Regions from separate parts of the Agarivorans aestuarii genome, predicted to be linked through region 3. Evidence: predicted binding sites of a transcription regulator. Region 3 holds the regulator's gene; each other region holds the start of a gene.
What was found. Region 3 encodes ArgR, which controls arginine synthesis, uptake and breakdown. Its sites were predicted from a motif close to ANTGAATANNTATTCANT; they were not measured.
Positions count from the first base shown of each region.

Region 1: a site for ArgR is predicted at 2,258-2,275, ahead of argC (N-acetyl-gamma-glutamyl-phosphate reductase). Genes of this name have one in related genera too.
Region 2: a site for ArgR is predicted at 1,808-1,825, ahead of K5609_RS12105 (arginase family protein). Genes of this name have one in related genera too.

Region 1 is NZ_AP023033.1:4,075,608-4,078,889, forward strand. It holds gene K5609_RS18905 (ornithine carbamoyltransferase) at 1-295, opposite strand, end outside; gene argB (acetylglutamate kinase) at 305-1,081, opposite strand; gene argC (N-acetyl-gamma-glutamyl-phosphate reductase) at 1,091-2,101, opposite strand; gene ppc (phosphoenolpyruvate carboxylase) at 2,516-3,282, shown strand, end outside.
Region 2 is NZ_AP023033.1:2,601,507-2,604,788, forward strand. It holds gene K5609_RS12100 (MFS transporter) at 1-525, opposite strand, end outside; gene K5609_RS12105 (arginase family protein) at 578-1,738, opposite strand; RNA gene ffs (signal recognition particle sRNA small type) at 2,091-2,187, opposite strand; gene K5609_RS12115 (DUF547 domain-containing protein) at 2,286-3,038, shown strand; gene pfkA (6-phosphofructokinase) at 3,101-3,282, opposite strand, start outside.
Region 3 is NZ_AP023033.1:827,428-830,709, forward strand. It holds gene K5609_RS03885 (ABC transporter permease) at 1-226, shown strand, start outside; gene K5609_RS03890 (ABC transporter ATP-binding protein) at 234-1,292, shown strand; gene argR (transcriptional regulator ArgR) at 1,316-1,783, opposite strand; gene K5609_RS03900 (transporter substrate-binding domain-containing protein) at 1,973-2,680, shown strand; gene mdh (malate dehydrogenase) at 2,862-3,282, shown strand, end outside.

The sequences.
Region 1 (3,282 bases), 1.4 Mb from region 3:
CATCAGCCCAACGGGTAATGTTAGAGGCAAAGTCTTTAACACTTTCGCGCTCGCCCATCGCACCATTTTGCTGGTCTAAATACACCGCATGGCCGCCTAAACGGTTAATGCCAATATCAAAAGTTACTCGTGTACGTAATGATGGTTTTTCAAACAAAGTTACAACACTTTTACCTGCAAGGGTTTGCCCATAATCTGCGGGTGTTTTTTTAATTTTAGCGGCCAGCTCAAGCAGCCCTAAAATTTGTTCTTGAGTTAGGTCCTGCAAGCTTAACAGGTGTTTAAAATCACTCATCATCTTTCCTTAAACGGTAACTTGAGTCCCTACCGACTCACCTTTATATGTTTGTCCAGCTAACAAGCTGGCGAGTTTCGCAGGATCTTTCCATGACGCTAGCGAAACCGGTGTTTGCAAAAATTCGGCAGCCTCTAAAGCTGCTTTAACTTTTACCGTCATGCCATCGGTAATCACACCATCGGCAATCAATTTATCAGCCAGTGCGCTATTTAGCTCAGCCACCAGCTGTTTATCTTGGTCGAGTACGCCAGCCACATCGGATAATAACACCAATTGGCCCTGCAGCAATTTACACACCGCTAACGCAGCTTGGTCGGCATTCACATTGTAAAGTTCGCCGTCTTCGCCAATACCAATTGAGCTCATTACCGGCACGTGGCCCAGCTCAATAAGGCTATTTAGTAAAGCGGGGTTGCCTAAAGATGCCTCGCCTACATGGCCTAAACGTGCATCCATTTGGCTTACTTTACAAGAGCCTGCATCACTTAAACACAAGCCCACAGCCGACAAACCTGCTTTTAGCGCTTGCGCTAACAACAACTTATTGCTGGTACCCGCTAAGGCACCTACCACATAAGAAATCTGCTCTTTAGGTGTTATGCGCAAGCCGTCTAACTTTTCTGATACAAAGCCGGTTTTAGCTAATACATCTTCTACAACTACGCCACCGCCATGCACTAATACAATAGGTTGCTTAACTTGTCGCAAGGCAGCAAATAAATTGTCTAAGGCCAGGCTGTTATTTAAAACGGCGCCGCCTAACTTAATCACTAATGGTTTCATTGCCTGCTCCTAAACCAGCGACTCGGTAAGGGCAAAGCCATTACGAATATTCAAACACTGGATAGCTTGGCTAGCAGCACCTTTTAATAGGTTATCTTCAGCCGACACCACAATTAAGTCTTCACCTTGTTGTTGCCAAGCCACATCAATAAACGGTGTGTTTTCTACTTTGGCAATAGAAGGCCACTCACCTTCCAATATGCGCACAATGTTTTGGCCTGCATACGCTTGCTGATAAGCCGCATTTACTTGCTCTTCAGTGGTGCCTGCTTTTAGCACCACATTAATGGTGGCTAAAATACCGCGTTTAAAGTTACCCAAATGTGGAGTGAAGATCACTGGGTGACCTAAGTGGGCAGCAATTTCTGGTTGGTGGCGGTGATTAAACACTCCATAAGGCGCTAAGCTTACTTCGCAGAATGAGCTAGTTAACGAGGCTTTGCGCCCTGCACCACTAACGCCACTAGTAGCATTAATTACCGCTTTGTTGCTTGGCTCAATCAACCCAGCTTCTACTAATGGCTTAAGCGCGGTTAATGATGCAGTTGGATAACAACCCGCTACAGCAACTAAATCCGTTTGCTTAATTTTCTCGGCATTCCATTCAGCTAAACCGTATACTGCTTTTTCTAATAACTCGGGGAATTGGTGAGTAAAACCGTAGAATTTTTCGTAAAACTCTGCGCTTTGAACACGGAAGGCGCCAGACAAATCGAAGACCTGACAACCTGCATTTAAAAATGCTTCGGCTAAATCATGGCTTACTTCGTGTGCAGTGGCTAACAAAACTATATCAATATCAGCAAAGTTTTTGGCGATATCAGCCACAATTAACGGTTGTACAGGAGCGTCAACCACACCGCGTAATTTGCCGTGCAGAGTAGATAGCGCCTTGCCTGCGTCTACACTTCGCTCTGAAACATACAACCCAGCAAGTTCTAAATTTGAATGGCGACTTACATAGCCTGCCAACTCCGCTCCGGTGTATCCACTTGCACCAACAATCGCTGCCTTTAACATCGTTTCTTGTTCCCTTGAAATCTTATGGCATAGTGTTATTTATTGAGCTGCATTTTACTGACCAAATGAACAAAATGTCACCCTTGTCAGCTCAAAAAAAACTAGCTGTCTTTAATATAAACGGAGAATACCACAGGCAATTCTTTATGCAATAAAAATGAATTTTTATTTATTGTTAAATTTACGCGCATAGGTTAAAAAGTAAGCCAAACAAAGTTGCCCTTATTAAAATATGAGTAACAATCTATAAATAGCCGCTTGATCCTAAGCAAAGGAAACAGCGTTATTTGTAATTTAATTACAGGTATTTTGACTATATGCTCGGTCTTAGGTATGTTTTTGCCCTAGGACTAGGGTGATTTAGTAAAAAAATTTCAATAATCGCTAGCAAACGCAAACAGTGAAGGAAAGACAATGAGCCAGAATATGCCTCAGGAGATTAACGCCTCGTTACGAGGAAATGTGGGTCTACTCGGACAACTACTTGGTAACACGATCAAGAGCCACATGGGAGAAGCGTTTCTAGAGAAAGTAGAAACCATACGTCAGCTAGCTAAAGCCTCACGTAACAATGATGATGAGGCGCGCGAGCAGTTATTGGAACTATTGCGTAACCTAAGTGATGATGAGCTATTGCCGGTAACCCGCGCCTTTAGCCAATTCCTAAATTTGGCCAATATCGCCGAGCAATTCCACACCATTTCACGTAACTGCGAAGGCAGTACCTGCGCACAAGATCCTATCGACCAAGTTTTCAACAAGCTAAGGCAAGAAAACTTAAGTGAAGCAGAGATCCACCATGCTGTAGCACAACTCAATATTGAGTTGGTTCTTACTGCCCACCCAACAGAGGTGACTCGCCGTACCCTTATCAATAAACACGTTAGCATTAATAACTGTTTAGATTGGCTAGAGTTAGACTTGCCAGACCAAGAGCGCAGCCAATTACTTGGCCGCCTAGAGCAGCTAGTTAACCAAGCTTGGCACACCGATGAAATTCGCCAGCAGCGGCCTACTCCGGTAGATGAAGCTAAATGGGGTTTTGCGGTAATTGAAAACTCGCTATGGCAAGCCGTGCCAGACTTTGTTCGCCAGCTAGACAAAAAGCTAGGCCAGCATTTTGATATGCGTATGGCATTAGATGCTGCGCCAGTGGTATTTTCTTCATGGATGGGCGGTGA
Region 2 (3,282 bases), 1.8 Mb from region 3:
CAGGGGAATTAAAAACATTACTGCAAAGCGTAACTCAAATGACACGCCAGCTTCTGTTAATGCAGCTAAACCAATACCAGCAAGCAACGAGCCCACAATAGCAACTTGATTGAGCAAAGTAAGCTTGGAGGCTTCCTCTTCTGCTTCATAACCCCCGGAGACGATAAACGCCGGGTTAATCATCAGAAGGGAAGCGGAACCCAAACCTAAAAACACAGCCGCCAACAAATGCAGCATAAAACTGGCACCTGATAGCGCAAACACTAGGGCAGAAATAGCAATAGCCGCTAAACCAATTAACTGCGCAGCGCGGTGAGCGCGATATTTATCGGCAAGCCCGCCCAGCACGGGTGCCAGCAAACCCGACAAACCCAAAATACCCATAGCAATACCCACTTGAGTTGGGCTGCCGGTTTTATCAAGAATAAAAGTAGGAATTAGAATAGGGATAAATACCAACTGGATAATGCCGTAGCATAAGTGCGCGGTATACCAAGCCTCTAAACCCCAACGTGGCTTATTCATAACGTACTCCTAAAACACAAAAGCAAAAGGCGACATTGCTGTCGCCCATTTATTACAGGCTGGCTTTGCCAAAGGCTTGTGGCCATTGTGTTTTGCGTTTTTCACCATTACGTTTTGCGGTGCAGTCTGCTAACCAGCAAAGTAGTTTCCAGCTAATGCCTGCAGCAATGTAACCATCGCGCTTAGACATATCGTGTTGTGGGGTATATTCCACCACATCGGCACCTACTAAGTTAATGTTGCCATGTTTACGTAAGTAACGAATGATGTCCCATACTTGGCGCGATTTAAGACCAAAAGGTTCAATGGCTGAGTTAGAAGCATTGTCGGTTGCATCTAGTGCATCCAAATCAAAGCTAAAGTAACAGGGGCCGTCTCCCACTCGCTTCAAAATGCGCTCTGCTATCTCGGTTGTGCCCAAGTCAAACACATCGTCTGAGCTGTATGTTTCTACACCAAAGTTTTTAGCGTGTCCGCCCACTAGCGCTGTCATACGGCCACGAATACCCATAGTAATCATGCGCTCGGGATCTAAGTTCCCCTCGGCAAAGTTACGAGTAAACTGGTTGCCCGAGTGGTAGGGGTATTCAAAATCAGCGAAGGTAACTAAGTCATAGTGCGCATCAAAGTGAATCAAACTTAATGGGCCAAACTTTTTTCCCAAAGCCGCAATAGGTGCGTAGCTGGTGGTATGGTCGCCGCCCCAAGTAAACGTTACGCAATCGTCTTCTAGTACAATTTTCTCGTACTCATCAACAATTTTTTGCACTTCGTCTTTCATATCAAACTGGCCGTAGGTATCAATGTTCCCGTAATCAATAATGCGTGCATTATCAAAGGGAATATCCCAGCCACCCGTTGGGCTTGGCTCAATAGTACCCATGGCATTTTTAGACAATTCACGTAAGGCTTTTGGCCCATATTTATGCGAGCTATTCATAGGCGCCGCTTTTTCTAAAGGCTGACCCACCACCACAATATCGGCATTTTTAGTATCGCGAGAGAACGGCGCCATAAATGCACCCAAGTATTCTTTGTTTAGGTTACCTACCACCTCAAGGCCTACACCGCCCATCTCACTAATGCGCACTAAGTGCTCCATTACTTCTTGGTCAATGCCATCAATGCTTTGCGAGTTAAGCCACAAGTCTTGGTACTTTGCTAAACGCTCTGCAGGAATTGGCGGATGTTTTTTAAAAGTAGATGTAGTCATTGTTTTAGTCTCCGGTTTAAATCAGCAGCTAAGCCTTTAACTTAGCGCTGTTTGTTTTGACGGAGCCATTGTGAATTTTTGGGCAATCACAAAGAAGTAAGTTACTGGAGTAACTCGGTGACAGGAGGTAACAATGCTTCGAGTTGGCAATTAAAGGAGATGAACTAATAATTAGAAAGAAAACTAGGAAGTTTTCTAAGCTATTCTCTGTCTAGATAGATAGTTAGGAATTAGCTACGCATATAGATAGACACCGTAAAGCTAAATTATGCTAAACAAATACTAGTTAAATTCAGAAGGAAAAAGTTTGAGAAATCTTATTACATTAGCGGCTTATAAGATTGGGTGGCAACCCTACCAGCCACATCCCGGCACTCGAGTCGTCTGCTGCGGTTGCTCCCTTCCGGGCCTGGCCGAGTTCACAGAGTATCAATGCGGGAGGACCAATAGGGCCACCATAGATGAGCTTCCGAAGAAGCGAGGCTATTCTCGCTTAAGCCTTGTTGTTTTGCAAACGCTAAAAGCGCTTTTTAGCCCAGCAAAGCGTTTGTTTGCTCAAGTTTTAATCCTTCTTAGTTTAATATCTTCGCCACTGGCCTTAGCAGAAGCTTTTGATCACGCGCAGTGGGATGGATTGCTAAAAGAATACGTACATTGGCCGGTGGCTAATCAGGAAAGTCGCGTAGACTATGCCAACTTTGATCGACAAGAATTGCAGGCTTATTCAGACAAATTGGCAAGCATTACGCAAAGTGAATTTGATATTTGGTCTGATAACGAGCAACTGGCATTTCTAATTAATGCCTACAATGCTTATACCGTGCAGTACATTCTTAGCGCCTACCCTAATATTACTTCTATTCGCGATTTAGGTAACTTGTTTCAATCCCCTTGGAAGAAAAAACGCTTTATGTTGTTTGGCGAAAAAGTCAGCCTTGATCATATCGAACACGATTTAATTCGCCCGGGTTACAATAATCCACACATTCATGCCGCGGTAGTGTGTGCTGCTATTAGCTGTCCTCCTCTGCAGAGTGTGGCATTTACTGGCGAAGCCGTTGAGCAACAACTCACCCAAGCGTTTAGAGAGTTTTTACATAGCAACAAAAATTATTATGACGACGAAAATGAACGGCTTTACCTCTCTTCAATCTTCAAATGGTACAAAGGTGACTTTGAAGGTGGCCTTAATAACTACTTAAGCCAGTATGCGGCAGATTTACGCGTAAGCCCTGAGCAAGTTAAAAAGGCTAAAATATCTTACCTAGATTACGATTGGTCGTTAAACGACTATCGCTAATGACAGTGAATTGAAGATACAAAAAAGCCCGCTATTGCGGGCTTTTTTAGTTTGCTAAGTGCTTAGAACAAGCATTTAGACAACTCGTATAACTCTTCGTTGAATGGGCGTTTCATGTTTTCAATACAATCGATGATGTCGTGATGAACCATCTTGTTGTTTTGAATACCGATACAACGTCCACCTTCGCCTTCTAGCAGAAGGTCTACAGCGTAGGCACCCATACGGCTTGCCATTACGCGGT
Region 3 (3,282 bases):
AATGTTATTGGTATTTGTTGATACCATGAAAGAGCTGCCTATTACCCTGATTCTAAGGCCATTTAATTTTGATACCTTATCAACCCAAGTTTGGGATTTAGCCTCTTTAGAACAGCTTGAGCAAAGCGCTTTGGCTGCATTAACTATATTACTGGCGGGCATTATCCCGGTTATTATTATGAGTCGAAATATCGGTTCTTCTGAACGTCGCCCACAAGGACAATAAACCTGCAATGAGTATTGTTTTACGCAAAGTTAATCATTTTTACGGCGAACAACAGGCATTAAAAGATGTCAGCATTGAAGTGAGCGACAATCAAATTGTGGCGTTGCTAGGGCCATCGGGCTGCGGTAAAACCACACTGTTGCGCCTTATCGCTGGATTAGAGCGACTGCAAAGTGGCGAACTGTATTTGCAAGACAGCTTGGTGGCTGCGCCCCAGCAAGCGATTCATTTAGCGCCAGAGCAACGCGCTATTGGCATGATGTTCCAAGACTATGCCTTGTTCCCCCATATGAGTGTGCGTAAAAATATTGAGTATGGTTTACGTAAACAACAAGATCTTGCTACGCGACGTCGCTGGGTTGAAGAAAGCTTAGATAATATGGGTATGCAAGGTTTGTTAGAACGCTTTCCTCACACTTTATCGGGCGGCCAGCAGCAACGTGTTGCATTGCTTCGTGCTTTAGCGCCAGAGCCTAGCACTTTGCTGCTAGATGAACCTTTCTCTGCACTTGATGAGCATCTTCGTCAGCAGGTTCGAGAAGAAACTCTAGATGTGCTTAAGAAAACCAATACTCCTGCAGTAATGGTGACTCATGACCCATTAGAAGCAATGTTTATTGCCGACAAAATTGTGGTGATGGAAAAGGGTGAAATTGTGCAAAACGCCAGCCCTCAAGAGATTTACAATAACCCTAAAAACGCCTTTGTTGCGGCTCTATTTGGGCCAAGTAATCGTTTCGAAACGGATGTTGAAGACAATAAAGTTCACACGCCCTTAGGCCACTTTTCTGCGAATGGTGTGGATAACCAGCAAAGGGCTGAGATAATTGTGCGCGCTAAAGACATCGTTGTGCATCAGCTAGAAAACAAAGAGTACATCGAAGCAAGCGTGATATCGGTGCACGCTATGGGTAACGAAACTCACTTTAGATTACAACTAAGCAATATGCCTGAGCGTGTTATCCATGCGCGAATGCGCGATTATTGGCAGGCGAGTGCTGGCACCAAGGTATGGCTGTCGGTGAATGGTGATGCTGCATTTGTCTTCCCTAAAGCCTCGCTTTAGGGAGTTATAAAGGCAGGGCTTAGTTAGCCTACTTCGAAGAGTTCTTTCACTGATTGAAAGACATCTGCGATAGCTACTTGGCGAGTAGGGGTGATGAAGATGGTATCGTCTCCTGCAATCGTGCCAAGAATACCTTCTGCCTTACCTAATGAATCTAACAAACGCGCGATTAGTTGAGCGGCGCCGGGGCTGGTGTGGATTACGATGAGAGCGTCATTGAAATCCATTTCTAATACTAAGATCTTTAGTTGGCTAGAAACGGTTGGCACCCCTAATTCTGCTGGTAAGCAGTAAACCATTTCCATTTTTGCGTTGCGGGTACGCACTGCACCAAACTTACTTAGCATGCGTGACACTTTCGATTGATTAATGTTTTCGAAACCTTGCTCTTGCAGGGCGGTCACTATTTCGGCTTGCGAGCCAAATCGTTCCTCTTTTAACAGTGATTTAAAGGCTTTTATTAACTGTTCTTGTTTATCGCTATATTTCATCGGTGATCCGAGCTTATAAATCCGCTGCCATTGTCGCCAACTTTTTACTCTAATTCAACTTTATTCTAGTTTTATGCATATAAATGCATACTCCAACACAGAATTATTATTGCATTTAATAACAATTAGTTGTGAGCCTTTGCTAAGCTGAATTATGATAGCCCCATCCGACTCGATGAGTAGTTGATTATGTGGATTAAACTTTTCATTCTTCTTCCCGTTTTAATCTTTGGCTCAGCCCTTGCTGATGAAAAGCCTTTACGAATTGTTACCGAAGCTTCTTACCCGCCTTTTGAAGCCTTTGACGAGCAAAAGCAACTGGTAGGTTTTGACATTGAGCTAGCCAAAGCCATATGCCTACAAATAAATAGAGAGTGCGAGTTTTATCACCAGCCCTTTGATAGCCTGCTCACCAGTGTGGCGGCAGGGCATTACAACTTAGCCATTTCTGCCCTCGATATCACCGAGCAGCGCAAACAGTTGGTTAACTTTAGTGATGCTTATTTTGACAACATGGCGGTGTATATTACCGGCTCGAAGCAAGAGATCGCCGATAGCGCTGTGGTGGCTGTACAAAGTGGGTCTAGCTTTATGCGCTTTTTGCGTGAGCAACGACCTGACATTTTGTCGATTGCCTACCCAAGTTACCAGTTAGCTTTAAACGATTTAGAGCAAAGTAAAATAGATGCGGTGTTTTTGGATGCAGCAGCCGCTCATTATTGGTTAGCCAATCACCCCAACTTCGTTACTCAAGCTGATAAAAGCTATCCTGCCAGTGGTTTAGGGATGGCTGTTTCCAAGCAAGACGAAGACCTGCTGAATCAAATCAACCATGCGCTTAAAGTGTTAAAAAATAATGGCACTTACCAAACAATATATCAATCCTTTTTTAACTGACAAACACTGTTAGACCAAGGTCTTAAGCCATATTGTTAAAGTGTGATTGAGGCAGCTTTTTTCTGTTTTAAACTTGCTTTAAAAATGTTGCTAAATTGTATTTTGAGGCGGATTCCGTTATCTTGTCAGCTGTCTCTATAGACATCCCCTCTACAACTACAAAAAAGCATGGAGAAGTTTGATGAAAGTTGCCGTATTAGGTGCTGCAGGCGGAATTGGCCAAGCCCTTTCATTACTATTAAAAACTCAGTTACCCGCTGGTTCTGAACTTTCGCTTTACGACATCGCCCCAGTAACACCAGGTGTTGCAGTAGATTTGAGCCACATCCCTACACAAGTGGCCATTAAAGGATTTGCGGGCGAAGACCCAAGCCCGGCCCTAGAAGGTGCCGACATTGTTCTTATTTCTGCAGGTGTGGCGCGTAAGCCTGGTATGGATCGTTCAGATCTATTCAACATCAACGCAGGTATTGTTAAAAACCTTATCGAGAAAGTAGCTGTTACTTGCCCTAAAGCCTGTATCGGCATTATTACTAACCCAGTAAATACCACTGTGCCAATTGCTGCAGAAGTATTGAAAAATGCTGGCGTATATGACCCTG